One region of the Streptomyces sp. NBC_01216 genome, then DNA from elsewhere that is predicted to be linked to it. Evidence: riboswitches for the same ligand, from Rfam matches in the RefSeq annotation. Region 1 holds a riboswitch; each other region holds the start of a gene.
What was found. Region 1 has a riboswitch for cobalamin ahead of OG393_RS31790 (acyl-CoA thioesterase). Riboswitches for the same ligand answer to the same signal wherever they lie in the genome.
Positions count from the first base shown of each region.

Region 2: linked by a shared signal. The riboswitch ahead of cobN (cobaltochelatase subunit CobN) and the one ahead of OG393_RS31790 (acyl-CoA thioesterase) in region 1 are both predicted to bind cobalamin.
Region 3: linked by a shared signal. The riboswitch ahead of OG393_RS25850 (cobalamin biosynthesis protein) and the one ahead of OG393_RS31790 (acyl-CoA thioesterase) in region 1 are both predicted to bind cobalamin.
Region 4: linked by a shared signal. The riboswitch ahead of OG393_RS09740 (ribonucleoside-diphosphate reductase subunit alpha) and the one ahead of OG393_RS31790 (acyl-CoA thioesterase) in region 1 are both predicted to bind cobalamin.

Region 1 is NZ_CP108677.1:6,991,597-6,999,168, forward strand. It holds gene OG393_RS31780 (NAD-dependent epimerase/dehydratase family protein) at 1-1,010, opposite strand, end outside; gene OG393_RS31785 (DM13 domain-containing protein) at 1,166-1,723, shown strand; partial or broken gene OG393_RS31790 (acyl-CoA thioesterase) at 1,869-2,201, opposite strand; cobalamin riboswitch at 2,330-2,537, opposite strand; gene meaB (methylmalonyl Co-A mutase-associated GTPase MeaB) at 2,667-3,653, opposite strand; gene scpA (methylmalonyl-CoA mutase) at 3,658-5,832, opposite strand; gene OG393_RS31805 (methylmalonyl-CoA mutase subunit beta) at 5,832-7,572, opposite strand, start outside.
Region 2 is NZ_CP108677.1:3,694,260-3,701,831, forward strand. It holds gene OG393_RS16215 (cobalt-precorrin-5B (C(1))-methyltransferase) at 1-531, opposite strand, end outside; gene OG393_RS16220 (cobalt-precorrin-6A reductase) at 544-1,281, shown strand; gene OG393_RS16225 (precorrin-2 C(20)-methyltransferase) at 1,317-2,819, opposite strand; gene OG393_RS16230 (precorrin-8X methylmutase) at 2,816-3,469, opposite strand; gene OG393_RS16235 (cobalamin biosynthesis protein CobG) at 3,466-4,773, opposite strand; cobalamin riboswitch at 4,817-4,953, shown strand; gene cobN (cobaltochelatase subunit CobN) at 4,992-7,572, shown strand, end outside.
Region 3 is NZ_CP108677.1:5,765,391-5,772,962, forward strand. It holds gene OG393_RS25830 (cobyrinate a,c-diamide synthase) at 1-814, opposite strand, end outside; gene cobO (cob(I)yrinic acid a,c-diamide adenosyltransferase) at 808-1,416, opposite strand; gene OG393_RS25840 (putative cobaltochelatase) at 1,416-3,467, opposite strand; gene OG393_RS25845 (cobyric acid synthase) at 3,589-5,094, opposite strand; gene OG393_RS25850 (cobalamin biosynthesis protein) at 5,091-6,053, opposite strand; cobalamin riboswitch at 6,086-6,208, opposite strand; gene OG393_RS25855 (hypothetical protein) at 6,380-6,601, opposite strand; gene OG393_RS25860 (inorganic phosphate transporter) at 6,623-7,572, opposite strand, start outside.
Region 4 is NZ_CP108677.1:2,325,774-2,333,345, forward strand. It holds gene OG393_RS09730 (hypothetical protein) at 1-473, shown strand, start outside; gene OG393_RS09735 (GNAT family N-acetyltransferase) at 512-1,000, shown strand; cobalamin riboswitch at 1,054-1,178, shown strand; gene OG393_RS09740 (ribonucleoside-diphosphate reductase subunit alpha) at 1,308-3,677, shown strand; gene OG393_RS09745 (ribonucleotide-diphosphate reductase subunit beta) at 3,677-4,687, shown strand; gene OG393_RS09750 (ribosomal maturation YjgA family protein) at 4,688-5,089, shown strand; gene def (peptide deformylase) at 5,065-5,694, opposite strand; gene OG393_RS09760 (tetratricopeptide repeat protein) at 5,755-6,735, opposite strand; gene OG393_RS09765 (HD-GYP domain-containing protein) at 6,815-7,572, opposite strand, start outside.

The sequences.
Region 1 (7,572 bases):
TCGGCGAAGCCGAGCGCGGGACGCCAGCCCAGCTCCCGGCGCAGCCGGGCCGAGTCCGCAGTGATGTGCCGCACGTCGCCGAGCCGGAACTCCCCGGTGACCACCGGTTCCGGTCCGCCGTGTTCCCGGGCCAGGGCCGACGCCATCTCGCCCACCGTGTGCGGCTCCCCGCTGCCGGTGTTGTACGTGCTGAGCGAGCCGGCCGGCAGGCCGGGGGCCGCCTCCAGCGCGAGCACGTTCGCCGCCGCGACGTCCCGCACGTGCACGAAGTCCCGCCGCTGGCCGCCGTCCTCGAAGACCCGGGGGGCCTCCCCCCGCGCCAGCGCCGAACGGAAGAAGGAGGCGACGCCCGCGTAGGGGGTGTCCCGGGGCATCCCCGGCCCGTACACGTTGTGGTAGCGCAGACTGACCGCGGACCCGTCGACGGCTCGCGCCCACGCCGCCGCCAGGTGCTCCTGGGCCAGCTTCGTCGCGGCGTACACGTTCCGCGGGTCGGCTGGGGTGTCCTCGTCGACCAGCCCCGGCGCCAGCAGGGCTCCACACGTGGGGCAGCGCGGTTCGAAGAGCCCCTCCCGGAGGTCCTCGGCGCTGCGGGCGCCGGCCCGGACGCGTCCGTGACGGGGGCACTCGTACCGTCCCTCCCCGTACACGACCATCGACCCCGCGAGGACGAGCCGCCTCGGGCCCGTCTCGGCCATCGCCGCGAGCAGCACGGCGGTGCCCAGGTCGTTGCAGCCCACGTACGCGGGCGCGTCGGCGAAGTCTTTGCCCAGGCCGACCATGGCGGCCTGATGGCAGACCGCGTCGACGCCGCGCAGCGCCGCCCGGACGCTCGGCGCGTCCCTGACGTCGGCGCCCACGAACTCCACCCCCGGCGGCGGCTCCGGAGCGGTCGGGTGCGCGCTGGGCAGCAGCGCGTCGAGGACGACCGGCTCGTGGCCCGCCCTGCCCAGTGCCGTGACGATGTGCGAGCCGATGAACCCGGCTCCTCCTGTGACAAGTACACGCATGGCGGGGACGCTACGGAACGAAGGGCCGCGGCGGAGCGGCCCACGCCGCGCCGTAAGCGTTTCGTCATCACCGTGGCCCTCCCGTCCGGGCCCGTGTTCGCGTTGGATGGCCGAAGAGACATCCGGAACGGAACGAGTGGACGAGGAGGTGCGCCGTGGGGCGCGTCACGAGGAAGTGGTGGTGGACCGGGGCGGCGGTCGTGGCTGTGGCGGTCGCCGCCGGGCTGGTGTGGTTCAAGCCCTGGGCGCTGTGGGTGGACGAGACCGTGCACGAGGCGCTGCCCTCCGCGAGCGCGCCGGCCGCGCCGCCCGCCGCGACCGAGGCCCCCTCGTCCCCGCAGACCACACCGGCCGCCGGCCCGGTCACCCTCGCCGAGGGCACCTTCATCAGCCACGAGCACGCCACCAGCGGCACCGCGAAGATCGTCCGCCTGTCGGACGGCACCCCGGTGCTGCGCCTCGAAGGTCTGGACACCTCCAGCGGCCCGGACCTCCGCGTGTGGCTGAGTGACGCACCGGTCAAGGAAGGGAAGGACGGCTGGCGCGTCTTCGACGACGGCAAGCACGTGAGCCTCGGCAAGCTCAAGGGCAACAAGGGCGACCAGAACTATCCGCTGCCCGCCGACGTGGACTGGGAGGCATACCCGAGCGTCAGCATCTGGTGCGACCGGTTCGACGTGTCCTTCGGCGCCGCGGGTCTCGTACGGACCTGACGGGCCGCGTCTCCCGCGCCGGACGGCCGCGCGCCGTCCGGCCCGCCGGCGGGGACGCGTCCCGCGCGCGCCGGACGGCAAACCGGTCCGCCGTCGCGGCCCGACGGGTCCGTCAGGACAGTCCGGGAAGCGCCACGTCGAGTACCGGCACCGCACGCGGTGAGCCGTCGGCGTCGATCGCGACGAAGGTCAGGAACGCCGTGGCGACCTCGGTGGCGGGCCCCGAGCTGTTCCACCGCTCGGCCGTGACACGCACGCCGACGGTCATCGACGTCCGACCGGCGCGCTCCAGCCCGGCCTCGACGCTCAGCAGGTCCCCGGCCCGCACCGGAGCCAGGAACGTCATCCGGTCCACCGAGACGGTCACGGCCGGACCGTCCGCGTGGCGTCCGGCGGCGGCCGCCGCGGCGTCGTCGATGAGTTTCATCATCACGCCGCCGTGGATGGTGCCGTAGAGGTTGGTGTCGTGGTCGCTCATGATGTGGGCGAGGACCACCCGGGAGTCATCCGGGGTCTTGGTCGTACGTGCGGGGCGGGAGACGGTGCGATCGGCCACGTCAACTCTCCTTCGCGAGTCGCGGCGGTGCTGGGCCGCGCGCACGGGGTACCGGCGCGCGGGCAGCGGCAGGTCTTCGGACTCGCGGGCACGTCCACCGGGGTCGACCGGGGGACACCTAGTGGCCGTCGCTTCCCGGGCCGGTGCGGGCCCAGTGCGTATGACGGCGGTCGTTCCCGCTCACCGCTGCGGGGCAGTCCCGGATTCCCACCGGGTTCCCTCTCGCGATCCGGAAGTACCGAAGAGCGGGCTTCGCTCCCGGATCGTGTCGACGCCCGGCGGCCCCCGTGCCGGAGGCAGGGGGGAGCGGGGCGAACCAGCTGCGGGCACCACCCTACGTGCCGGGCGGTGACCGCCCGGCAGGTAGGGCCACCGGGAGGGCCGCGCTCAGGCCCGGCCCTCCCGGAAGGCGCTCAGGATGCGCTCCGCCGCGAGCGTCGCGGTCAGCCGCCCGTCCCGTACCTGGCGCTCGACCTCCGGCGTGAGCGCCCGTACGGCGGGATCGGCGTGCAGCCGGCCCAGCAGTTCGTCACGCACCATCGTCCAGGCCCAGTCCACCTGCTGGTCCCGGCGCCGGGCGGCCAGCCGGCCCGCCGCGTCCAGGAGCGAGCGGTGCCCTTCGAGGCGCTCCCAGATCTCCTCCAGGCCGGTCGACTCGCGCGCGCTGCAGCTGAGGACCGGCGGCGTCCACACCGCCTCCCGGCCGTGCATCAGCCTCAGCGCGCCCGCCAGTTCCCGCGCCGCGGCGCGCGCGTCGGTCGCGTGGGGCCCGTCCGCCTTGTTCACCGCCACGACGTCGGCCAGCTCCAGGACACCCTTCTTGATCCCCTGCAGTTGGTCCCCGGTGCGTGCCAGCGTGAGCAGCAGGAAGGAGTCGACCATGTTCGCCACGGCCGTCTCCGACTGCCCTACACCCACGGTCTCCACCAGCACCACGTCGTACCCCGCCGCCTCCATGACCACGATCGACTCGCGCGTCGCCTTGGCCACACCGCCGAGGGTGCCGGCGGTGGGGGAGGGCCGCACGAACGCAGCCGGGTCGACCGCCAGCCGCTCCATACGGGTCTTGTCGCCCAGGATCGAGCCGCCGGTGCGGGTGGAGGACGGGTCCACGGCGAGCACCGCCACCTTGTGCCCGAGGCCGGTCAGCATCGTGCCGAAGGTGTCGATGAAGGTGGACTTGCCCACGCCGGGCACGCCGCTGATCCCGATCCGCCGGGCCCGGCCGCTGTGCGGCAGCAGCTCGGTCAGCAACTCCTGCGCGAGGGCCCGGTGGTCCGGGCGGGTGGACTCGACCAGGGTGATGGCACGCGCGACCAGCGCGCGCCTCCCCTCCCGGACACCCTTCGCGTACGTGTCGATGTCGATGGCCATGGGGTCAGCGGCCGTGCCCCAGGTCGGCCGCCAGGCGGCGTACGAGGTCCGCTGCCGCGTCGGGGATGACCGTGCCGGGCGGGAAGACGGCGGCCGCCCCCATCTCCAGGAGGGTGGGCACGTCCTGGGGCGGGATGACTCCGCCGACCACGATCATGATGTCCTCGCGGCCCTCCGCGGCGAGTTCCTCCCGCAGCGCGGGCACGAGCGTGAGGTGTCCGGCCGCCAGCGAGGAGACGCCCACGATGTGGACGTCCGCCTCGACGGCCTGTCGGGCGACCTCCGCCGGGGTCTGGAAGAGGGGACCGACGTCCACGTCGAAGCCCAGGTCGGCGAAGGCCGTGGCGATCACCTTCTGGCCGCGGTCGTGCCCGTCCTGGCCCATCTTGGCGACCAGGATGCGCGGGCGACGGCCCTCGGCCTCCTCGAAGGCGTCCACCAGGGCGCGCGTGCTCTCCACGGACGGGGACTCCCCGGCTTCGTTGCGGTACACATCGGAGATCGTACGGATCTGGCCCGCGTGCCGTCCGTACACCTTCTCCAGGGCGTCGGAGATCTCACCCACCGTCGCTTTCGCCCGAGCGGCCCGCACGGCCAGCTCCAGCAGGTTCCCCGAACCTCCGGCGGCCCGGGTGAGGTCGTCGAGCGCGGCCAGGCACGCCCGCTCGTCCCGTTCCTCGCGCAGCCGTCGCAGCTTCTCGATCTGCCGGGCGCGCACGGAGGAGTTGTCGACCTTGAGGACGTCGATCTCCTCGTCGCCGTCCACGCGGTACTTGTTCACACCGATCACCGGCTGCCGGCCGGAGTCGATCCGGGCCTGCGTGCGGGCGGCGGCCTCCTCCACACGCAGCTTCGGGATGCCCGCGTCGATGGCCTGCGCCATGCCGCCGGCGGCCTCGACCTCCTCGATGTGCTGCCAGGCCCGGCGGGCCAGGTCGTATGTCAGCCGCTCCACGTAGGCGCTGCCGCCCCAGGGGTCGATGACCCGGGTGGTGCCCGACTCCTGCTGGAGGAGCAGCTGGGTGTTGCGGGCGATGCGGGCGGAGAAGTCGGTCGGCAGGGCGAGGGCCTCGTCGAGGGCGTTGGTGTGCAGCGACTGGGTGTGGCCCTGGGTGGCCGCCATCGCCTCCACACAGGTGCGGGTGACGTTGTTGAACACGTCCTGCGCGGTGAGCGACCAGCCGGAGGTCTGCGAATGGGTACGCAGGGAGAGCGACTTGGCGTTCCGCGGGTCGAACTGCCTCACCAGCTTCGCCCACAGCAGCCGGGCCGCGCGCAGTTTGGCGACCTCCATGAAGAAGTTCATGCCGATCGCCCAGAAGAACGACAGGCGCGGCGCGAACGCGTCCACGTCCAGTCCGGCCTCCCGGCCCGCGCGGATGTACTCCACTCCGTCCGCGAGCGTGTACGCCAGCTCCAGGTCGGCCGTGGCCCCCGCCTCCTGGATGTGATATCCGGAGATGGAGATGGAGTTGTAGCGCGGCATGTGCTGCGAGGTGAAGGCGAAGATGTCGGAGATGATCCGCATCGACGGTTTCGGCGGATAGATGTAGGTGTTGCGGACCATGAACTCCTTGAGGATGTCGTTCTGGATGGTCCCGGTCAGCTTGTCCGCCGGTACGCCCTGCTCCTCCGCCGCCACGATGTACAGCGCGAGGACGGGCAGCACGGCGCCGTTCATCGTCATCGACACGGACATCCTGTCCAGTGGGATGCCGTCGAACAGCGTCCGCATGTCGTAGATCGAGTCGATGGCGACACCCGCCATGCCGACGTCTCCGGTGACACGCGGATGGTCGCTGTCATAGCCCCGGTGTGTGGGCAGGTCGAAGGCCACCGACAGGCCCTTCTGTCCCGCCGCCAGATTGCGCCGGTAGAAGGCGTTCGACTCCTCCGCGGTGGAGAAACCCGCGTACTGGCGGATCGTCCAGGGCTGGTTGACGTACATCGTCGGGTACGGGCCCCGCAGATACGGCGCGACGCCCGGGTACGTGCCCAGGAAGTCCACGTCCTCCAGGTCACGCCCGGTGTACAGCGGCTCGACCGTGATCCCCTCGGGCGTCTCCCACCGCGGGTCGTCCCCGCCGGACGCCCGCTTCACGGCGGTGCGCCACTCCTCGGTGCTGCCCGCCGGAGACGGGGTCCCCAGTTCGATCCCGGTGAAGTCGGGGATTCCCATCAGGACACTCCCATACGGTCGAGGGTGGCGGAGAGCACGGCGACCGCGTCGCACCCCGAGAAGACGTACGCGTCCACACCGGCGTACGAGCCGGGACGGCCCGCCAGCGTGACGTGCCGGGCGCCCGCGGCGCGCAGGTCCGCGGCGGCGGACTCGGCCTGCTGCTCGTAGAGGGTGTCGCTGGAACACAGACAGACCTCGGCGGCCCCGCTGTCCTCGAAGGACCCCTCGGAGACGGACTCGACGCCGCCCGCCTGGAACAGGTTGGCGGCGAAGGCGAGCCGGGCCGTGTGCGCGGCGGCCGGCCCGAGCGGCGCCAGGAAGACCCGGGGCCGGGAGCCGGTGGCCGCGAGGTGGGCGTCGGAGCGGGCGCGCAGCTCCTCGTACGCCTCGTCGCGGCGCACGCGCGGAAGGCCGCCGTCCGGGCCGGCCGGTGCCGGCTCGCGCACCAGCGGCTTCTCCGCCAGGTGCGGGAACTCGCTGACACCGGTGACGGGTTCCCGCCGTTCGGCGAGCCGACGGGCCCGCGCCTCCCACGTCGCGGCCAGGTCCCGACGGAGACGACCGGTCCGCAGCGCGCGCGCCTGGCCTCCCGTGCGCTCGATCTCCTGGAAGAAGTCCCAGGCGGCCCGGGCCACCTCGTCGGTCAGTGTCTCCACGTACCAGGAGCCGCCCGCCGGGTCGATCACCCGGGCCAGGTGCGACTCCTCGACGAGGATGGTGGAGGTGTTGCGGGCGATCCGCCGCGCGAACGCGTCGGGCAGACCCACGGCGTGGTCGAAGGGGTGGACGGAGACCGCCTCGGCGCCCCCGACCCCGGCGGCCAGGGTGGCGATCGTCGTCCGCAGCATGTTCACCCACGGGTCCCGCGCCGTCATCATCACGGAGGACGTCACCGCGTGCTGGAGCTGTGCCCCGGCCGCGGGAGCCCCGCACGCCTCCGCCACCCGGGCCCACAGCCGTCGCGCGGCACGCAGCTTGGCGATCGTCAGGAACTGGTCGGCGGTGGCCGCGTACCGGAACTCCAGCTGCCCGAGGGCCTGCTCCAGCGTCAGGCCGCCGTCGGTGAGGGCCCGCAGGTAGGCGACGCCGGTGGCCAGCGCGGAGCCCAGCTCCTGTGCGGCCGAACCGCCCGCCTCGTGGTACGGCAGGGCGTCCACGGTCAGTGCCCGCATCCCCGGGTACTCCTCGGCGCACCGCCGCGCGAGACCGACGGCGACGGGGAAGCCGTCCGCGTCGTACGCCGCCCCGGTCCGGGCCTCCGAGCCCAGCGGATCGGCGCCGAGGTTGCCGCGGGCCGCCTCGGGGGAGACACCGCGGCGCGCCTGGAGGCGGAGCAGTTCGGACGAGGCCGCGGCGGTTTCCGGGCCCGCGTCCAGGACGACGGGAGCCAGATCGAGGTAGACGCCCCGCAGGACCCGGTCCAGCGCGTCCGCCGGAATGGCGTCCCGTCCCACGGACAGCCACAGGGAGGTGACCCCGTTCTCCAGATCCGTGAGGACCGCCTCACCGTCCGCCACCGCGTGCCGCTGGCGTACGTCCCAGCCACCCGCGGTGTTGCCCTCGGCCCGGCCGGACCGGACGAAGGGCGCGAACCCGGGCACGCCGGGGTCGGGTGCGCCGCCCCCGGCCGTGTACAGGGGGCGGGCGCGCAGGCCGTCCTCCAGCGCGGTGGACAGGACGTCCTCCGCCTCGGCGTCCGGAACGTCCTTGCCCGACCTGCTCAGCACACCCGCCACG
Region 2 (7,572 bases), 3.3 Mb from region 1:
GCCGAGGATGCCGATCCGGGGGTTCCAGGTGGAGCGGGCGATCTCCTCGCCGTGATCGACGGAGACCGTGACCTCCACGTCGCCCGGGGCGCCGTGCAGGGCGGCGATCCCGGCGATGTGCTCGGTCATCATCCGGCGCGGCACCGGATTGATCGCCGGCTCGCCGACCTCCAGGGGGAGGCCCGGGAGGGTGACCGTCCCCACGCCCGGGCCGGCCCGGAACACCACGCCCGAGCCGGCCGGCAGCAGCCGTACCGTGGAGCGGACCAGCGCCCCGTGCGTCACGTCCGGATCGTCGCCCGCGTCCTTGACGACCGCCGCCATCGCGTGGCCGGATGCGCGTTCCTCCGCAGCCAGGGCGAAGGCCGGGCGTCCGCCGCGCGGCAGCGTGATCGTGACCGGGTCCGGGAAGTCGCCGGTCAGCAGGGCCGTGTACGCGGCCGCGGTCGCCGCGGTCGCGCAGGCCCCGGTCGTCCAGCCCGGCCGCAGGCCGGTGTGCTTGAGTTGGGCGTCACGCCCGCCTGAGCTCAAGGATCGACTCCCATGCACGTACTGGTACTCGGAGGGACCACCGAGGCGAGGGAACTCGCCGAGGCGCTCCACCCCGCCGTACGGGTCACCAGCTCGCTGGCCGGCCGGGTCGCGCGGCCCCGGATGCCCGCCGGAGAGGTTCGGATCGGGGGGTTCGGGGGAGCGGAGGGGCTGGCCCGGTGGCTGGCCGAGCACCGTGTGGACGCGGTCATCGACGCCACCCATCCCTTCGCCGAGCGGATCAGCTTCAACGCGGCCCGTGCGACCGCCTCCGCCCATGTTCCCCTGCTGGCGCTCCGCCGGCCCGGGTGGGTCCCGGCGACGGGGGACGACTGGCACGAGGCGGCCTCCCTCGACGAGGCCGCCGCGCGCCTGGACGGACTCGGGGACCGGGTCTTCCTGACGACGGGCCGCCTTGGCCTGGCGGCCTTCGCCGCCTGTCCCCAGTGGTTCCTGGTCCGCTCGGTCGACCCCCCGGACACGCCGCTGCCGGCCCGCGCCGAGCTGCTCCTGGACCGGGGCCCGTTCACCCTCGACGGAGAACGCGCGCTGCTGCGCCGCCACCGTGTCGACGTCCTGGTGACCAAGGACAGCGGCGGCGCGGCGACGGCCCCCAAACTGGCCGCCGCCCGCGAGGCGGGCATCCCGGTCGTGGTGGTCCGCAGACCGCCGGCGCCCCGGGGTGTCCCGGTGGCGGACCACCCGGAGGCCGCGGTGCACTGGGTGCGTCTGCTGGCGGCCCGGTCTTAGCTCGGAGCCTGTCGGGGGCCGCCGCCCGGCGGGTCCTACCCCCGTGGGGACTCCGGGTAGCGGCGCGGGGTCCAGGCGATGGTGCGGCCGTCGCCGCGTTCCACCGCCACCGTCTGCGACGAGCCGATCAGCAGCAGGGTGCGCATGTCGACCTCCGACGGTTCCAGCGTCTTGAGGGTCACCACCCGGACCGACTGCTCCGGACCGCCCACGTCCCGCGCCACCACGACCGGTGTCTCGGGGGAACGCAGCGTGAGCAGCAGCTCGCGGGCGGCGGCCACCTGGTGGGTACGGGACCGGGAGCCCGGGTTGTACAGCGCGAGCACCAGGTCGGCGGCGGCCGCCGCGCGCAGCCGCTCCGCGATCACCTCCCAGGGCTTGAGCCGGTCGGACAGCGAGATCGTCGCGTAGTCGTGGCCGAGCGGAGCGCCGGCCGCCGCCGCCGCCGCGTTCGCCGCGGTCACGCCCGGCAGCACCCGGACGGGCACGTCCGTGTACCGCGCCTCCGAGGCCACCTCCAGAACCGCCGTCGCCATGGCGAAGACCCCCGGGTCGCCGCCGGAGACGACCGCGACCCGCCGGCCGCGCCGGGCCAGTTCGAGGGCGAACTCGGCCCGCTCGGACTCCACCTTGTTGTCGGAGCCGTGCCGGCGCTGGCCCGGCCGCAGGGCCGGGACCCGGTCCAGATAGGTGGTGTAGCCGACGAGGTCGTCGGCGTTGACCAGCGCTCCGCGCGACTCCGGCGTCAGCCAGGGCGCGCCCGCCGGGCCGGTGCCGACCACGACCACCTCGCCGCGTTCACGGGCCCGGGGTGTCACCGCGTCGATCCGCGAGGGCAGCACGGCCACCGAGAAGTACGGGACGGAGGCGGGGTCGATGTCCGTCAGGGCACCGGTTCGCTCCCCGGCCATCGTCGCCCGCTCGACGTACCGCGCGTCCTCGGCGCGGCCGGCCCGCTCCAGGGCCCGGCGCACCGTCGGGAACGTCCGGCCCAGCTTCATCACGACCGCCGAGTCCGTGGCCGCGAGACGGGCCGTCAGCTCGTCCTCCGGCAGGGTGCCGGGGATGATCGTCAGGACCTCCTCGGCCTCGCACAGCGGTTCGCCGAGGCGCGCCGCCGCCGCGCTGACCGAGGTCACGCCCGGGATCACCTCGGTGTCGAAGCGGTGCGCGAGACGCTTGTGCATGTGCTGGTACGAGCCGTAGAAGAGGGGATCGCCCTCCGCGAGCACGGCGACCGTACGCCCGGCGTCGAGGTGCGCGGCAAGGAGCGCCGACGCCTCCTCGTAGAAGTCGTCCAGCGCGCCCCGGTAGCCGCCGGGGTGGTCCGTGGCCTCCACGGTGAGCGGATACATCAGCCGCTCCTCGATGTGGTCCTCGCGGATGTGCCCGGCCGCGATCGACCGTGCGATGGAGCGGCCGTGCCGGGCCGAGTGGTAGGCGACCACGTCCGCCTCGGCGATGGCCCGCGCGGCGCGCAGCGTCATCAGGTCCGGGTCGCCGGGGCCGAGGCCCACGCCGTACAGCTTGCCGCTCATGCCTGGATCTCCTCCTCGGTCGCCATCGCGTTGACGGCGGCGGCGGTCATCGCGCTGCCGCCGCGGCGGCCCCGGACGACGAGGTAGTCGAGGCCCAGGTCCTGTGCCGCCAGCGCGTCCTTCGACTCGGCGGCGCCGATGAAGCCGACCGGGATGCCGAGGACGGCGGCGGGACGCCCCGCGCCCTTCCCGACCATCTCGAGAAGGCGGAAGAGGGCGGTGGGCGCGTTGCCGATGGCGACGACCGAGCCTTCGAGGCGGTCGCGCCACAGCTCCATGGCCGCCGCGCTGCGGGTGGTGCCCAGCTCGGCCGCCAGCGCGGGCACGGCGGGGTCGGAGAGCGTGCAGACCACGTCGTTGCCGGCGGGCAGGCGCTTGCGGGTGACGCCGCTGGCGACCATCTGGGCGTCGCAGAGGATCGGCGCGCCGGCGCGCAGGGCGGCGCGTGCCCGGGAGACGACCCCCGGCGAGTAGGCGAGGTCCCGGACGAGGTCGACCATGCCGCAGGCGTGGATCATCCGCACCGCGACCTGGCTGACGTCGGCGGGCAGACCCGCGAGATCCGCCTCGGCGCGGATCGTGGCAAAGGACTGGCGGTATATCTCCGCCCCGTCCTTCTCGTAGTCGAACATCCTGTTGCTCTCGCTCATCTCGTGGGTGTGGACGGGCGGCGGGCCGCCGCGACGGCGTCGGGGAGGTCTGTACGCGGGACGGGGCGCCCGTCCACCAGGTAGTGGCCGTCGGCGGTGGCGACGACGTCGACCCACTCGCCGGGCCCCCCGGTCGGGTGGCCGCAGCGCCGCTCGCACCCCGAGAACCGGACGGGTGAACCGCCCCCGTCCGTGCCGGGTGTCGCGTCCGCCCGGACGTCGGCGAGCGACTTGGCGCATCCGGGCCGCCCGGTGCACGCGCCCACGTCGAGCCAGGGGGAGTCCGCGCGGGTGAGCAGACCGGCCCCGGCGAGCGCGCCGAGGCGCGCCTCGGCGGCGGGACGGCCGGGGAACCCGGTCACGACGGCTCCGCGCCAGGGGGTGAGCCGCAGCTCACCGGGGGCGGCACCGTCCGGGGTGAGGGCACGGAGCTGCGCGGCGGTGAGCCGCCCGAGCCGCGCGACGACGGATACGGCGTACCTCCCGGTCGCCGGGTCGCCGAGCACACCGGGGCGGGGACCGGCGGAGCCGGGCGGGGTCGTGGGAGTGTGCGGGGCCGCCGGCCGCGCGGGGACGCCCGCGCGGACGAGGGCGCCCGCGAGGTCCGGCTCCACTCCCGCCGGGAGTTCCCGGACGCGCCAGGCCCCGGTGCCCGCCGCGCGCGCGGCGGCGAGGAAGGCGCCGGCGGCGGCGAGCGCCGCACGGGCCGCGTCGGAGCCCGCGACCCGGACGGTCCGGGCTCCGGCCCGGACCAGCGCGTCGCCGTCAGCCCGGGACGTTGAGAACAAGGTCACATCCGCGCCCAGCCCCGCCACGTCCCCGCGGCCGTCGTCCAGAGCGAAGAGAAAACGTCCGGAAAGCGCCGTCGTCCAGTCCTGCCCGCAGAGCAGGCCGTCCAGCTCGCGTGCCCACAACTGCACGTTCCCGCCGCCGATTCCGTCCACCCCGGCCAGCGGCGAGGCGACGATGTTCCGGATCCGCTCGTGCGCGGAGGAGGGCAGCAGCGCGGCGGCCGAGAGCAGCTCCGCCAGCCGGGCGTCGCAGCCCTCGGAGAGGCCCCGCAGCTCCACGTTCCCCCGGGACGTGACACTGATCCGTCCGTCGCCCAGAGTCTCCGCCGCGTCCGCCAGAACATGCGCCTGACGTGACGTCAGAACGCCGGCGGGCAGGCGTAGTCGAGCCAGGAGACCGTCATCGGCTGCGTGCAGCCGGAGCGCCCCGGGGCAGGCGTCGCCCCGGTCCCGCACGGGCGGTTCGCCCCGGTCGGGAAGGGGGGGTGGGATGGGCGGCATGGCGGCGAGCATACCCACGTCGTTCCGGCCGCCATCCCTGCGCCGGGCGGCCAGGATCTACTATGCAGACGGCATGGGGTCCCAGGACCCCGGGGAGGAAGCCCGGTGAGAATCCGGCGCGGTCCCGCCACTGTGAGCCGGCTCCGAAGACGGAGCCGGTGAGTCAGGAACTCCCGCCGTCCACACGACCACCCGGGGCGCGGACAACCCCGAGGAAGGCCTGCGCTCGCATGCGAATTCTGTTGCTGTCGCACTCCGACACCGACCTGCTCAGCGCCCGCGCGGCCGGCGGCCCGGTCGCGTACCGCTTCGCCAACCCCGCCCGCCTCCCGCTCGGCGACCTGCCCGGTCTCCTCGACGGCGCCGACCTCGTGCTGGTCCGCCTCCTCGGCGGCCTGCGCGCCTGGGAGGACGGGCTGCGGGCCCTGCTCGCCGAGGACCAGCCGCGGCCCGTCGTCGTGCTCTCCGGCGAGCAGGCCCCCGACGCCCAGCTGATGGAGTCGTCCACCGTCCCGATCGGCGTCGCCACCGAGGCCCACGCCTACCTGGCGCACGGCGGCCCGGACAACCTGGAGCAGCTGGCCCGCTTCCTCTCCGACACCGTGCTGCTCACCGGCCACGGCTTCGAGGCCCCGGCCGCCGCCCCCACCTGGGGGCCGCTGGAGCGCACCCCGCGCACGACCGACGGCCCGACCATCGCGGTGCTCTACTACCGCGCCCACCACATGAGCGGCAACACCGGCTTCGTCGCCGCGCTCTGCGAGGCGATCGAGGACGCGGGCGCCCAGGCCCGTCCGCTCTTCGTCGCCTCCCTGCGCGCCCCCGAGCCCGAACTGCTCGACCGGCTCCGCGACGCCGACGCCATCGTCACCACCGTGCTCGCCGCCGGCGGCACCAAGCCCGCCGAGGCCCAGGCCGGCGGCGACGAGGAGTCCTGGGACGCGGGTGCGCTCGCCGCTCTCGACGTCCCGATCCTCCAGGCACTCTGCCTCACCGGGTCCCGCTCGGCCTGGGAGGAGAACGACGAGGGACTGTCCCCGCTCGACGCGGCGAGCCAGGTCGCCGTTCCCGAGTTCGACGGCCGCCTGATCACCGTCCCCTTCTCCTTCAAGGAGATCGACGAGGACGGCCTGCCGGCCTACGTCGCCGACCCCGAACGCGCCGCCCGCGTCGCCGGGATCGCCGTGCGCCACGCCCGCCTGCGGCACATCCCGAACGCCGGGAAGAAGCTGGCGCTCGTCCTCTCCGCGTACCCGACCAAGCACTCCCGGATCGGCAACGCCGTCGGCCTGGACACGCCCGCCTCGGCCGTGGCGCTGCTCCGCAGACTGCGCGCGGAGGGCTACGACTTCGGCCCGGTCGAGGACCTCCCCGGCGTGGTCTCCGGCGACGGCGACGAGCTGATCTACGCCCTGATCGAGGCCGGCGGCCACGACCAGGACTGGCTCACCGAGGAGCAGCTGGCGCGCAACCCGGTCCGCATCCCGGCCGCCGACTACAAGCGCTGGTACGCGACCCTCCCGGCCGGACTCCGCGCGTCCGTCGAGGAACACTGGGGCCCCGCGCCCGGCGAGATGTTCCTCGACCGCTCCCGCAACCCCGAGGGCGACATCGTGCTCGCCGCCCTGCGCCGCGGGAACCTGCTGATCCTCATCCAGCCGCCGCGCGGCTTCGGCGAGAACCCGATCGCGATCTACCACGACCCGGACCTGCCGCCCTCGCACCACTACCTGGCCGCCTACCGCTGGATCGCGGCACGCGCCGAGGACGGCGGCTTCGGGGCGGACGCGATGGTCCACCTCGGCAAGCACGGCAACCTGGAGTGGCTGCCGGGCAAGAACGCGGGTCTGTCGGCGGCCTGCGGCCCGGACGCGGCGCTCGGCGACCTCCCGCTGGTCTACCCCTTCCTCGTCAACGACCCGGGCGAGGGCACCCAGGCCAAACGCCGGGTCCACGCGACGCTCGTCGACCACCTGGTGCCGCCGATGGCGCGCGCCGACTCGTACGGCGACATCGCGCGCCTGGAGCAGCTGCTCGACGAGTACGCGCAGATCTCCTCCATGGACCCGTCGAAGCTCCCGGCGATCCGTGCCCAGATCTGGACGCTGATCCAGGCCGCGAAGCTCGATCACGACCTGGGGATGGACGACCGGCCCGACGACGACGGCTTCGACGACTTCCTGCTGCACGTCGACGGCTGGCTCTGTGAGGTCAAGGACGCGCAGATCAGGGACGGTCTGCACGTCCTCGGCGGAGCGCCGGAGGGCGAGGCGCGGGTCAACCTGGTCCTGTCGATCCTCCGGGCCCGGCAGATATGGGGCGGCACCCAGGCGCTCCCGGGCCTGCGCGAGGCACTCGGCCTGGACGAGTCGGCCGCGACGCGCACCACCGCCGACGACGCGGAGGCGAAGGCGCGCGAGCTGGTCGAGGCGATGGAGGCCGCCGGCTGGTCGGTGCACGCGGTCGCCGAGGTCGCCGGCGGGCACGGCCCCGAGGTCGCCGCGGTGCTGCGGTTCGCCTGCGAGCAGGTCGTCCCGCGGCTCGCCGCCACGACCGACGAGCTGACGCACGCCGTCCACGCGCTGAACGGAGGCTTCGTGCCGGCCGGGCCTTCCGGTTCGCCGCTGCGCGGTCTGGTCAACGTGCTCCCGACAGGCCGCAACTTCTACTCCGTCGACCCCAAGGCCGTACCGTCCAGGCTGGCGTGGGAGACGGGCCAGGCCCTCGCCGACTCGCTGCTGGAGCGCTATCGCACGGACAACGGCGCGTGGCCGACCTCCGTCGGACTGTCGCTGTGGGGCACGAGCGCCA
Region 3 (7,572 bases), 1.2 Mb from region 1:
AGAAGGTGAACGCGGCGCCGCCGGCCACGGCCACGACCGGCCGCCGGCCGGCCGGCGGGGCGCCCTCGTCCCGCCGGACACCGGCTACCAGCGTGCGCGCGTCCCACGCCTCGGTGCTCAGTTCGGGGGCGCTGCGGGCGAGCGCCAGCAACGCGTCCAGATCGCATCCGGCGCGTACCTGCTCGGCCTGCGCCGCGACCGCCGCCACGGCGGCCGTCTGCCGCTCCGCCACCGGCACCAGACCCAGGTGCCGCGACGGCGTCGCCACCGCCGGAGCTCGGCGCAGCACGCCGAGCACCGGCACGCCCGACCCGCCGAGCGCCTCGCGCAGCAGGTGCTCGTGCCGGTCGGTGGCCACCTTGTTCAGGATCACCCCGCCGATCCGCACTTCCGGGTCCCAGGACGCGAAGCCGTGCACCAGCGCCGCCACCGACCGGGACTGCGACGAGGCGTCCACGACCAGCACCACGGGCGCCTTCAGCAGCTTGGCGACCTGTGCGGTCGAGGCCAGTTCGCCCTGGTCCGCGGCGCCGTCGTACAGGCCCATGACACCTTCGACGACCGCCAGGTCGCAGCCGCGCGCCCCGTGGGCGAAGAGCGGTGCGATCAGGCCCGTACCGCACATGTACGCGTCGAGGTTGCGGCCGGGCCGGCCGGTCGCCAGGGCGTGGTAGCCCGGGTCGATGTAGTCCGGGCCGACCTTGTGCGGGGACACCGCGAGACCGCGGTCGGCGAACGCGGCCATCAGGCCGGTCGCGACCGTGGTCTTGCCCGCGCCGGAAGACGGCGCGGCGATGACGAGACGTGCTACCACTCGATGCCCCGCTGGCCCTTCTGACCCGCGTCCATCGGGTGCTTCACCTTCGACATGTCGGTGACGAGGTCCGCGAAGTCCACGAGTGCGCGCGGCGCGTTGCGGCCGGTGATCACGACATGCTGCTGCCCGGGACGGTCGCGCAGCACCTCGACCACCTCGGCGGTGTCGATCCAGCCCCAGTGCAGCAGGTAGGCGAACTCGTCGAGGACGTAGAACTTGTACGCCTCGGCGGCCAGGTCGCGCTTGACCTGCTCCCAGCCCTCGCGTGCCTTGTCCTCGTGGGACTGCTCGCCCTCGGCGACCTCACGCTGGATCCAGGACCAGCCCTCGCCCATCTTGTTCCACGTGACGGTGCCACCCTTGCCCGTCTCGCCGAGCGCCTTGAGGGCGTTCTCCTCGCCGACCCGCCACTTGGCGGACTTCACGAACTGGAACACCCCGACCGGCCAGCCCTGGTTCCAGGCGCGCAGCGCCATCCCGAAGGCGGCGGTCGACTTCCCCTTGCCGACACCCGTGTGCACCATCACCAGCGCGCGGTTGCGGCGCTGACGGGTGGTCAGTCCGTCGTCGGGCACGACGGTAGGCTGCCCCTGCGGCATTAAGCGGCCCTCCTGGTTGCTTGTCCGAATTGTCCGGCTTGTACGTCCCTGACGAGTCCGGCGATCGAGTCCGCACGCAGTTCGTCCAGGGTCACCACGGTGCCGCCCAGGTCCCGGGCGAGATTCCCGGCGAGTCCGAGCCGTACCGGCCCGGTCTCGCAGTCCACGACGACGGCTGCGGTGCCTTCGGCGGCGTGCAGCCGCGCCGCGCGGGCGGCGAGCGCCACCGGGTCCTTGCCGCCGCCGGTCGCCCGGCCGTCGGTCACGACGACGAGCAGGGGGCGGCGCGAGGGGTCCCGCAGCCGCTCGACGCGCAGCACGTCGTGGGCCTTGAGGAGCCCGGCCGACAGCGGCGTACGCCCGCCGGTGGGGAGCTGTTCGAGGCGGGCCGCCGCCGCGTCGACGGACGAGGTCGGCGGCAGCGCCACCTCGGCGTACCGGCCGCGAAAGGTGATCAGGCCGACCTTGTCCCGCCGCTGGTACGCGTCGAGGAGCAGGGAGAGCACGGCTCCCTTGACGGCGCTCATGCGCTGCCGGGCCGCCATCGAACCGGAGGCGTCCACGGCGAACAGCACCAGATTGCCCTCACGGCCCTCGCGGGTCGCCTGCCGCAGATCGTCCCGGCGCACCACCAGCCCGGGACCGGTGCGCCCGCGGGTCGCCTGGTGCGGCGCGGCGGCACGTACGGTCGCCGACAGGTGCAGCCTGGTCAGCGCGCCCCGCGGGCGCACCGCGCCGGTGGTCCTGCCGTGCTCGGTCCGGGCCCGGGAGCGGCGCCCCGCGGCGCCCTCGCCGAGTCCGGGCACGCTCAGCGTCTTCGTACGGAAGGGCTCCGCGGCCCGTACGGCGGCCCGTTCCCCCGCGCCCGGCCCGCCGGGGGCCTGCGTCGGCGAAGGCTCGGACGGGGTCTCCTCGGCGCCGGTGCTCTCCGGCGCCGGCTCCGGGCCCTCGCCCTGCGGCGGCACACCGCCGCCCCCGCCGCCCCCGCCGTCCCCGCCGTCCCCCGGCCCCGGGTCCGGATCGTCGTCGCCCTCGTCCTCGCCCTGGAACCGCTCCAGCGTCTCGTCGAGCTTGTCCTCGTCGAGTCCGGGCGCGTCGAAGGGGTTGCGCCGCCTGCGGTGGGGGAGGGCCAGCAGCGCCGCCCGGCGGACGTCCTCGGAGGTCACGTCGGTCCGTCCGGCCCACGCGGCCAGCGCCGTGGCGGTCCGCGCCATCACGATGTCGGCGCGCATGCCGTCGACCTCGAACGCGGCGCAGGTCGCGGCGATCTGCAGCAGCGCCGCGTCCCCGAGCACCACCCGCGGCACCAGGGCGCGGGCGGCCGTGATCCGGTCGCGCAGGGCCGTCTCCTCCCCGGCCCAGCGCGCCGCGAAGCCCACCGGGTCGTCGTCGTAGGCCAGCCTGCGCCGCACCACCTCCACCCGCTGCTCGGGCTCACGCGAGGCGGCGACCTCGACGGTCAGGCCGAAGCGGTCGAGCAACTGGGGGCGCAGTTCGCCCTCTTCGGGGTTCATCGTCCCGACGAGCAGGAAACGGGCCGCGTGCCGTACGGAGACACCCTCGCGCTCGACGTACGACGAGCCCATGGCGGCGGCGTCGAGCAGCAGGTCGATCAGGTGGTCGTGGAGGAGGTTGACCTCGTCGACGTAGAGGATGCCGCGGTGCGCGTCGGCGAGGAGCCCCGGCTCGAAGGCTTTCACGCCCTCCGCGAGGGCCCGTTCGATGTCGAGCGCGCCGACGAGCCGGTCCTCGGAGGCACCGACGGGCAGCTCCACCATCCGCGCGGGACGGTCGGCGGCCGGGCCGGCCTCGTGCGGGCCGTCCGGGCAGGCCGGATCGGGCGCGCCCGGGTCGCAGCTGAACCGGCAGCCCGCGACCACCGGCACCGCCGGCAGCAGGTCCGCGAGCGCGCGGACGGCCGTGCTCTTGGCGGTGCCCTTCTCGCCGCGGACGAGGACACCGCCCACCGCCGGGCTGACGGCGTTCAGCAGCAGCGCCAGCCGCAGGTCGTCCATGCCGACGACGGCGGTGAACGGGTACCGGGTGCTCATCGGTCGATCCTTCCTTCGCGTTCGCTGTGCGTCTCCCACGGGGCGTGCGGCCCTCGTGCGCGCGTGGTGCGGGTGGTGTCGTGTGTCCCGCCCGTGAGGCGCGGGGCGTCCACGGGCGCGGTCACGGAGCGCCCGGCGGGATGAAGGGCAGACCGGCCGGCGGCCCGGTCTCGATGAGCCGGAGCAGCGCGTCCGTGTCGGCGTGTTCCTCGATCAGGTCGCCCAGCCGGTCCAGCTGTTCCTCGCGCAGCGCGCCGAAGGACGTGTCCGGCGCGGGGACGAAGCGGCGTGAGGCGCCCGCGGCCACCTCGCGCAGGAACGCCCGGCGGAATCCGTCGCTCTCCAGCGAGCCGTGCCAGTGCGTGCCCCAGACGGCGCCGACCCGGCAGCCGTCCAGGAAGGGGGCCCCGCCCAGGACCTCGGCGACGCCGTGATGGATCTCGTAGCCCTCGACCCGCTCGCCGAGCGCCTCGCCGACCGGACGGGCCAGTGTCTTGCCCGCGGCGAACCGGACCCGTACCGGCAGCAGGCCGAGCCCGTCGACCGTCCCGGCCTTCGACTCGACCTCGTCCTCGATCCGCTCCCCGAGCGCCTGGAAGCCGCCGCAGATGCCGAGGACCGGCCGGCCCTCCGCCGCCCGCCGCGCGAGGGCGTCCGCGAGGCCGCGCTCGCGCAGCCAGGCCAGCGCCCGTACCGTGCCGCGGGTGCCCGGCACGATCACCAGGTCCGCGTCGACGAGCTCCTCGGCCCGGTCCACGAAGCGCACCACCACGCCCGGCTCGGCGGCCAGCGCGTCCACGTCCGTGAAGTTGGACATGAGGGGCACGGCGCAGACCGCGACCCGCAGTACGTCCTCGCCGACGGGCGGGGCCACGACCGACTCGCGGACCGCGCCGCGCATCGAGACCCGCAGCCCGTCCTCCTCGTCGATGCCGAGCCCGTGGGCGTAGGGCAGAACGCCGAAGGTCCGGCGTCCGGTCAGCCCGTGCAGCATGTCGAGCCCCGGCTCCAGCAGCGTGACGTCGCCGCGGAACTTGTTCACCAGGTAGCCCGCGATCAGTTCCTGGTCCTCCGGTGCCAGCAGGGCCGTCGTGCCGAAGAACTGGGCGAACACCCCGCCCCGGTCGATGTCGCCGACCACGAGCACCGGCAGTCGCGCGGCGCGCGCGATGCCCATGTTCACGATGTCGGTGCGCCGCAGATTGATCTCGGCCGGACTGCCCGCCCCCTCGCAGATCACGGCGTCATACGTGCCCCGCAGCTCCTCCAGGCACGCCAGGACCGGCTCGAAGAGCTCCTTCTGCCGTCCCCCGTGATAGCCGCGCGCGCTCAGCTCGCCGACCGGCCTGCCCATCAGGACGACCTGGCTGGAACGGTCGCTGCCGGGCTTCAGCAGCACCGGGTTCATCAGGGCCGTCGGCTCCACTCGCGCGGCCTGCGCCTGCATGGCCTGCGCCCGCCCGATCTCCGCGCCCTCGCGGGTCACGAAGGAGTTCAGGGACATGTTCTGGCCCTTGAAGGGGGCCACCTTCACGCCCCGGCGGACCAGCCAGCGGCAGATGCCGGCCGTGACGACGCTCTTTCCCGCGTCGGACGTGGTCCCGGCGACCAGCAGTCCGCCCCTCATATCAGCCTCCGCTTGATGGCACCTATGATCATCCGGCCGCCCGCGCAGGTCACCAGCGTCAGCGCGGTCACCCGTCGCGAGAGCCGTACGGCCCGTTCGATGTCGGCGACCTCCACGTCCCGTCCGGGCGCGTTCAGCGCGGGCCGGTGCTCGACCCGTCCGCCGTACGAGAGCGTCCCCCCGAGCCGTACGCCGAGCGCCCCCGCGAACGAGGACTCCACCGGACCGGCGTTCGGGCTGGGATGCCGCCCGGCGTCGGCCCGCCAGGCGCGCAAGGACCCGCGCGGGTCGCCGCCGGCCACCGTGGCGAGCGCGGCGGTCAGCCGGGCCCCCGGCCAGCCGGCGACGTCGTCCAGCCTGGCCGAGGCCCAGCCGAAGCGCCGGTGACGCGGGGACCTGTGGCCGACCATGGCGTCCAGGGTGTTCACGGCCCGGAACCCCACCAGGCCCGGGACACCGGCGGCGGCGCCCCACACGAGCGCCCCCACGACCGCGTCGGAGGTGTTCTCGGCGACGGACTCCACGACCGCGCGGGCCATCGCCGGGCCGTCCAGGGAGTGCGGATCACGCCCGCACAGGTGCGGCAGCCGTTCGCGGGCGACCTCCAGGTCCCCGGCGGCCAGGGCGCCGCCGATGGCGCGGGCCTCCCGGCCCAGGGTCGTCCCGCCGACGACGGCCCACACGGTGGCCGCGGTCAGGGCGACGGACGCGGCGGGCCGGTCCCGGACGGCCCGCGCGGCCAGCGCTCCGGCCGCCGCGGCGCCTCCGGCGCAGAGGGCGGTGTGCAACGCGCCCCAGCCGCGGTGGTCGTGCCACAGAAGACGTTCGACGGTGCCGGCGAACCGCCCGAAACCGGCGACCGGATGGCCGCGGCGGGGGTCGCCGACGAGCAGGTCCGCGGCCAGACCGGCGGCGGCGCCGTACGCGAATACACCGGTGGCTGCAATGCGGCCAGGCATGGCGCTGTGTCCTCACTCAGGGTCCGCGCCCTGGCTCGACGTGACCGACGGCGAGAGTTCCTGGCTCCCGGGGAGGGTTCCCCGGTCACAGTGGCGGGACCGCGCCGGATTCGCACCGGGCTTCCTCTTCTGCCGCCGTCATGGCCCCGGAAGTCCACCACGCTGCGCGAACACCCGTCAACTCACCCTTGACCTGCGGCGGGACAGTGTGCGAAGCCCCACAGCCGACCCGCGCACAGGAAGGGCGGCGCGGCCCGTACGCACAGGACGGCCGGGCGGGCCGCACCCGAAGGTGCGGCCCGCCCGGCCGTCGGTGCTCGCCGCCGTCAGGCGACGATCAGATAGATGCCGTACGCGACGGCCGCCGCGCACAGGGCGAAGCAGGCGTAGGCGCCGGTGCGCGCCAGGGCGGCGGAGCCGCCCTGTGCGGCGGCCTGCTCCTGCTTGGAGAGGCCGACGATGCCGAGGGTGAACAGGCCCACGAGGGCGACGGTCGCCACGAGGCTGACTCCGAAGACGGAGCCGAGAGCTGCCCAGTCGATCTTCATGCGTGCGTGTCCCTTGGTTCCTTAGACCGCCGCGGCGGGGGCCGCGGGGGCTGCCGGGTCCGTGGGGGCCGGCGCGGGGATGGTGGTCTTGAGCTCCTCGGCCGCGGCGACCGCGGTTCCGGTGGGCGGCGGGGTGACGGCCGCGATCGCGGTGGTCACGACACCGGCGGGCTCGTCGTCGAGGTCGTCCGCGGTGACGTTGCTGTGGTCGACCGGCTTGCGGCGGGACAGGGCCCAGATGACGCCCGACCCGGCGACCAGCAGGATCGCGACGACGACGATGCCCCAGGTGCCCTGCTTGGTGAGGAACTCGGCGCCGGCGCCGACCAGTCCGGCGGCGGGCAGGGTCAGGCCCCAGGCGACGAACATCCGGGTCGCGGTGGACCAGCGGACGACACCGCCCTTGCGGCCGAGGCCCGCGCCCATCACGGCACCGGAGCAGGACTGCGTGGTGGAGAGGGAGAAGCCGAGGTGGGAGGAGGCCAGGATGACCGTGGCCGCGCTGGTCTGGGCGGCGAAGCCCTGCGGCGGCCGGAGGTCGGTCAGGCCCTTGCCCATGGTGCGGATGATGCGCCAGCCGCCGAGGTAGGTGCCGAGCGCGATGGCCACACCGGCCGCGACGATGACCCACATCGGAGGGTTGGAGCCGGGGACGAGGACGCCGCCGGTGACCAGGGCGAGGGTGATGACACCCATGGTCTTCTGGGCGTCGTTGGTGCCGTGGGCGAGGGAGACGAGGCCGGCGGAGGCGATCTGCCCGGCACGGTAGCCCTTGGCCGTGGCCTTCGCGTCGGTCCGGGAACCGATCCGGTACGTCAGCCTGGTGGCCGCCCAGGCGGCCAGTCCGGCGACGACCGGTGCGGCGATCGCGGGGAGCAGGACCTTGGTGACGACGGTGCCGCCGTTGACCGCGGACCAGCCGGCCGACATGACGGCCGCGCCTATGAGGCCGCCGAAGAGAGCGTGGGAGG
Region 4 (7,572 bases), 4.7 Mb from region 1:
CGGCGGCCCAGACCCGTGTCGAGCACGTGTACGTCACCGAGGCGGAGGGATTCACCCTCGCACGGCAGTCGGCGGGAGTCATCGGCGACGACGGCTTCCGGCTCACGTACGTCGCGAAGGACGGAGCGCGGCTCACCCTGTCCGCGGAGCGGCAGCCGTTCACCGACAAGGACTGCTCCGCTCCGTCCCAGGGCGAGACCTGCGCGCGGGAGGACGGGAGCTGGTACCGCCACTCCGCGTACGGACACACCTACGTGCGCAACGAGGGCGCGCTTCGCATCACGCTCGGCGCGCCGCTCTCGGTGTCCAGGGAGACACTGCGTGAGACCGCCGCGCGGGCCCACCGCGCCGACGACGCCGAACTGGACGCCGTGCTGCCCGAGGAGACCGGCCCCCGGATACCCGTCGAACGCGGAGACCTGCCGCCCGAGGGCGACGGGGCGCCGGACAACTCGGTGGGCGTGGGCGGGTGACGGACATCGGACCACACCGATGGGACATCAGGATCCGAGTGGCACGGCCCGAGGAGTACGAGGCTCTGGGCGAGCTCACCGCGCGGGCCTGTCTCGACGACGGGCACCTCGACTTCGGTGTGCACGACGCGTACCTCGATGTGCTGAGGGACGTGCCCCGGCGGGCCGCCGAGGCCGAGGTGCTGGTCGCACTGGACGGCGCGGGCCGGCCGGCCGGGGGCGTGACCTTCGTCTCGGGCCCCACCAGTCCGTGGGCCGACATCGCCCGGGAGGGCGAGGCGGAGTTCCGGATGCTCGCCGTCTCCGCGGACGCCCGTGGCCGGGGCGTCGGAGAGTCGCTCGTTCGGGCCTGTGTGGAGCGGGCGCGGGCGACACCGGGATGCCGACGCGTGGTGCTCTCCACCCAGCCGGGCATGACCTCCGCGCACCGCGTGTACGAGCGGCTGGGCTTCGTCCGCACCCCCGGACGGGACTGGGAGCCGATCCCGGGACTGGTGGAACTGCGCACTTACGCCCTGGAGCTGTGAACAGGTAGCGACACAACATGTGGGGGGTGTCCTGCGGGGCGCCCCCCACATGTATGCTCATGCTCGCTGTCGCCGCAGGGGAATCCGGTGGAAGTCCGGAACTGTCCCGCAACGGTGTGCTTTTGGCGCTTTCGTCCGCCAGGTGAGTCCGAAGACCTGCCGACAGCGCACCCGGTCCGTCCGTTCCGGGTGCCACAGACGTCCGGGCCTCGCGGAGTGGGCCGGCGGCGGCACACCCCTGCCCGTGGGTGCCCGTCTGCCCGCCTTCCCCCCGTCGGCCCCGAGCCGAGCGAGGGAGAGCCCCCACGTGACCATCGCGCCCGCCGATCCGGCCACAGCGATCGAGAGCGACGGACCCGGGACCGTGCTGCTGCGGACCCTGACCGACCTCACCGCCGATCTCCCCGACGCCGACCCCGGCAGAATCGCCGCCGCGGCGCTGCGCGGCCGGAACGCCGGTTCGGACGAGGCGGAACTGCGCGAGCTGGCCACCGAGGCGGCCGCCGGCCTGATCGCCGAGGACCCCTCCTACTCCCGGCTCGCCGCCCGGCTCCTGACGATCACCATCGCCGACGAGGCGGCCGGCCAGGGGGCGGTGTGCTTCTCCGCGTCCGTCGCCGTCGGCCACCGCGAGGGCCTGATCGCCGACCGCACGGCCGCGTTCGTCCGGTCGCACGCCGGGCGGCTCGACGCGGCCCTGGACCGCTCCGCCGACGACCGCTTCGGCTACTTCGGCCTGCGGACCCTCTACTCGCGCTACCTGCTGCGCCACCCGATCACCCGCAAGGTCATCGAGACCCCGCAGCACTTCATGCTGCGGGTGGCCGCCGGACTGGCCGAGGACGGCTCGGAGCGGGCGCTGGACGAGGTCACGTCGCTCTACGGGCTGATGAGCCGGCTCGACTACCTGCCCTCCTCGCCCACGCTGTTCAACTCCGGCACCCGTCACCCGCAGATGTCGTCCTGCTACCTGCTCGACTCGCCGCAGGACGAGCTGGACTCGATCTACGACCGCTACCACCAGGTGGCGCGCCTGTCGAAGCACGCCGGCGGCATCGGTCTGTCGTACTCGCGCGTCCGCGCCCGCGGTTCGCTGATCCGCGGCACCAACGGGCACTCGAACGGCATCGTGCCGTTCCTGAAGACCCTGGACGCCTCCGTCGCGGCCGTGAACCAGGGCGGCCGGCGCAAGGGCGCCGCCGCCGTCTACCTGGAGACCTGGCACGCGGACATCGAGGAGTTCCTGGAGCTGCGCGACAACACCGGTGAGGACGCCCGGCGTACGCACAACCTGAACCTGGCGCACTGGATCCCGGACGAGTTCATGCGGCGCGTCGACGCCGACGCCGAGTGGTCGCTGTTCTCCCCGGCCGACGTGCCCGAACTGGTCGACCTGTGGGGCGAGGAGTTCGACGCCGCGTACCGCCGCGCGGAGGCCGCGGGCCTGGCTCGCAAGACCATGCCGGCCCGTGACCTGTACGGCCGGATGATGCGGACCCTGGCCCAGACCGGCAACGGCTGGATGACCTTCAAGGACGCGTCGAACCGCACCGCCAACCAGACGGCGGAGCCGGGCCACACGGTCCACTCCTCCAACCTCTGCACGGAGATCCTGGAGGTCACGGACGACGGCGAGACGGCGGTCTGCAACCTGGGCTCGGTCAACCTCGGCGCCTTCGTGGACCTGAGGTCAGGCGACATCGACTGGGAGCGGCTCGACGAGACCGTCCGTACCGCCGTCACCTTCCTCGACCGCGTGGTGGACATCAACTTCTACCCGACCGAGCAGGCCGGCCGGTCCAACGCCCGCTGGCGGCCCGTCGGGCTGGGCGCGATGGGCCTCCAGGACGTCTTCTTCAAGCTGCGGCTGCCCTTCGACTCCACCGAGGCCCGTGCGCTGTCGACGAGGATCGCCGAGCGCATCATGCTCGCCGCCTACGAGGCCTCAGCCGACCTCGCCGAGCGCAACGGCCCCCTGCCCGCCTGGGACAAGACCCGGGCCGCCCGGGGGGTGCTGCACCCGGACCACTACGACGTGCGGCCGAACTGGCCGGAGCGCTGGACCGCGCTGCGCGAGCGCGTCGCCGCGGTCGGGATGCGCAACTCGCTGCTGCTGGCCATCGCGCCGACGGCGACCATCGCCTCGATCGCGGGCGTGTACGAGTGCATCGAGCCGCAGGTCTCCAACCTGTTCAAGCGCGAGACGCTGTCCGGCGAGTTCCTCCAGGTCAACTCCTACCTGGTCGACGAGCTGAAGCGGCTCGGCGTGTGGGACGCGCAGACCCGTGAGGCGCTGCGCGAGTCCAACGGGTCGGTGGCCGGCTTCGGCTGGGTCCCGGACGAGGTGCGCGAGCTGTACCGGACGGCCTGGGAGATCCCGCAGCGCGGTCTGATCGACATGGCGGCGGCCCGGACCCCGTTCCTCGACCAGTCGCAGTCGCTGAACCTGTTCCTGGAGACGCCGACGATCGGCAAGCTGTCGTCGATGTACGCGTACGCCTGGAAGCAGGGTCTGAAGACCACCTACTACCTGCGGTCCCGTCCGGCGACCCGCATCGCCCGCGCCGCCCAGGCGTCGGCGGCCGCGTCCGCCCCCATCCCCGTCCAGCAGGCCGCCGACCCCGACGCGGTCGCCTGCTCCCTGGAAAACCCCGAGTCCTGCGAGGCCTGCCAGTGATGTCTTCCCAGAAGAACCTTCTCGACCCGGGCTTCGAGCTGACGCTGCGGCCCATGCGGTACCCGGACTTCTACGAGCGCTACCGGGACGCGATCAAGAACACGTGGACGGTGGAGGAGGTCGACCTCCACTCCGACGTCGCCGATCTCGCCAAGCTCACGCCGGGCGAGCAGCACATGATCGGCCGGCTGGTGGCGTTCTTCGCGACCGGCGACTCGATCGTCGCGAACAACCTGGTGCTGACGCTGTACAAGCACATCAACTCCCCCGAGGCGCGGCTGTACCTGTCGCGGCAGCTCTTCGAGGAGGCCGTGCACGTCCAGTTCTACCTGACGCTGCTCGACACCTACCTGCCCGACCCGGAGGACCGTTCCGCCGCGTTCGACGCCGTCGAGAACATCCCGTCCATCCGCGAGAAGGCGCAGTTCTGCTTCAAGTGGATGGACTCGGTCGAGACGATCGACCGCCTGGAGACGCGTGCCGACCGCCGGCGCTTCCTGCTCAACCTGATCTGTTTCGCCGCCTGCATCGAGGGCCTGTTCTTCTACGGCGCCTTCGCCTACGTGTACTGGTTCCGGTCCCGCGGTCTGCTGCACGGCCTGGCCACCGGCACCAACTGGGTGTTCCGCGACGAGACGATGCACATGAACTTCGCCTTCGAGGTCGTGGACACCGTCCGCAAGGAGGAGCCGGAGCTGTTCGACGACGAACTGCGTCAGCAGGTCACCGACATGCTGAAGGAGGCCGTCGAGGCCGAGCTCCAGTTCGGCCGGGACCTGTGCGGTGAGGGCCTGCCGGGCATGAACACCGAGTCCATGCGCGCGTACCTCCAGTGCGTCGCCGACCAGCGTCTGACACGCCTCGGCTTCGCCCCGGTGTACGGCTCGGAGAACCCCTTCGGGTTCATGGAGCTCCAGGGTGTCCAGGAGCTGACGAACTTCTTCGAGCGCCGGCCGTCGGCGTACCAGGTCGCGGTCGAGGGCTCGGTGGACCTCGACGAGGACTTCTGAGTGGTCCGCACGAGGGTGGCGGCCGGCACGGCCGCCCTGCTCACCGTCGCCGCCGGCCTGGGCATCAGGTCGGCGGCGACGGGCGTCGTCGCCAAGTACGCCGGGGACGCGCTCTACACCGTGCTGGTCATGACGCTGGTGGTGCTGATCACGCCCCGCGTCCGACCGGCGGTGGCGGCGAGCCTCGCACTGGCGTTCAGCGTGGCGGTCGAGCTCTTCCAGCTGACGGGGGTACCGGCGGCGGCGTCCGCCCGCTCCGCGCTCGCCCGGCTGGTGCTCGGCACCTCCTTCAACGCGCCCGATCTGCTCTGGTACGCGATCGGCGCGGCGGCCGGCTGGGCCGTCCACCGCGCCGTGCGCTCGCGTGCCGCCGCGGATCAGTCGTTGGGGACGACCGGGTAGCGCGGGGTGCCCTCGTCCATCTGCCGCAGAGCGTCCTTGCGGTCGCGCTTGGAGAGCCGGTCGATGTACAGGTAGCCGTACAGGTGGTCCGTCTCGTGCTGGAGGCAGCGCGCGAAGTAGCCGGTGCCGCGGACCTTGATCGGGTTGCCCTGGGCGTCCTGGCCGCTGACCACCGCGTAGTCGGGGCGGGCGAGTTCGGCGTAGGCGGTGGGGACGGACAGGCAGCCCTCGTTGGACTCGTCAAGGACGCGCAGTTCGGCCGGGAGCTCCTCCAGGACCGGGTTGCAGACGACCCCGACGTGACGGCGGCCCTCGTCGTCCATGCAGTCGTAGACGAAGACCTTGAGGTCCACGCCGATCTGGTTGGCGGCCAGTCCGACGCCCTCGGCGGCGCGCTGGCTGGCGAACATGTCGTCGATCAGTGCCGCGAGCGAGTCGTCGAACGCGGTGACGTCCTTGCACTCCTTGTGGAGCACGGGGTTGCCCACGACCGTGATCGGACGCGACGTCCCCCGCTCGCGGTGAGCGAGCTCACGGGCCTCGCAGTCCTCGGTGTCGACGACGAACCCGTCGTTGATCTGCTCGTCAGTCTCCTGCTGCGCCATTCCGCCGCACGCCTTCCTCAGAACCCCAGTCGATGGTCGCGTACAGCCTAAGGGCAGTGGTCAGCAGACTTCTTCGAGATCCCGCCACTCACGGCTGCCGGGGCTGTCGGCGACCCAGCCGTCGAGGAGGCCGCGGACCAGCCCGGCGGGCGCCGCGATGCCGCACTCGCGCTCGGGGACCCACAGTTCGCCCGGCGAGCGGTGGCCGAGGGGCCCGGGGTGCCCGGGTTCGCTGTGGTCGTGGGGGTCGAGGTGTTCGCCCTCGCCCTCCGCGCTGGGCATGGACGACTCGGAGCAGGCGCGGCACAGCAGCCGCACCGACGAGGACCAGTCCTCGGCGGCGAAGCCGGCGTCGGCGGCGAGCCGCTCCAGGGCGTCCCGGTCGTCCTCGGTGGCGGCTTCCAGGAGGACCACCCAGGTGGGGACGGGTGAGGGGGCCCACAGCTCGATCTCGTCGAAGACCGGATAGGCGGGCCCTGCGCTGGTGGTCCGCTCACCGTTGGGGACACCGTCGTGCAGGACGACCTCGCCCCAGCGCCGGCCGGAGGACGGCAAGGGGACGGACAGGACCTCGATGCGGGCCGGATCGAGCCGGCGGCCCCACACGACCTCGGCCTCGCCCTCGGGCGAGAGGCGTACGGCCGCGCTGCCCAGGTCCATCCCGGTGGGCTCGCCTGTGCCGGCGGAGGCCCCGGGCACCTTCAGTCCGTACGCCTGCCAGGCGCGGCGCGCGAGCGGCCAGTCCTGGAGGGCCGTGGCGGCGATGCCGACGTTCCACCAGTCGGGAGCGCCGGCCTCCTTGTCCAGCAGCGCGACGGCCCGCAGCCCGGCGGCGCGGGCCTGCTCCCAGTCGTGCCGGAACTTGTGCAGCAGCGCGAGGTTGAACCAGGACTCGGAGAGCCACGGCTCCAGATCCGCCGCGCGTGTCAGCAGCGCGCCCGCGTCCTCGTACCGGCCGTCGCCGATCAGCGTGAACGCGCGGTCGGTGGCCTGCCGCCACGAGGCGGAGGGCCGATGCCGTACCTTCCCGAAGATCCTCACGATTCCCGCCTGCCGGTCGCTTCACCCTCTTGTTCGCATCCAACCATGCCCGGTTGCACGCGCGCTCATTACCCATGGGTTACCCAGGAGGAGCAGGGGTGACGCCGCCGCGTGCGAGGACTCTGGCGAGGGACTCGACGACCTCGGGGTGGTGATCGCGGGTGCTGCCCAGGCGGAGGCGTTCGAGGGCTCCGAGAGCACCGAGCGGGCCCGACCCGGCGAGGTCGTCGTAGGCGTTGACGGTGCGGACGATGCGGGCGGGCAGCGGCTGGTCCCGGTAGGGGTCGGCCTGGCGCTCGACGACGACGGCCACGGCGTCCGGGACGCCGGTGCGGCGGACGACGGCGCCGCCGAGAAGCGCGATGCGGCGCTGCTCCTCCGGCGGCAGGCGGGTGGTGGCGCCGTCCGGGACGGGGTCGACGAGGGAGAGCTGTCCGATGTCGTGCATCAGTGCGGCGTACTCCAGAACGGTCAGCTCGGCGTCGGACAGGCCCAGCTCCCGCCCGACGGCTCCGCTCAACGTCGCGACGCGCCGGGCATGCCCCGGTGGGGTGTATCCGGCGATCTCGGTGGAGCGGGCGAGGGAGGCGATCGTCTGCCGGTTGGCGGCCCGCACGGCGGCGTACCGGCGGAAGGACAGCTGGGTGAGGAGCAGGGGCACGCAGAGGACGGGCAGTGCCCAGAGCCCGGCCACGGCCACGCCGAGGGCGATCACGGCGCCGGTGGCGCACACCGCTGAGCCGATGCCGAGCAGGGCGCGCAGCTCCTCGCGGAGCAGGGGGCCGAACGGGACGGGGGTGGCGGCCGGGCACGGGGCGCCGCGCGGGACCGTGCGGG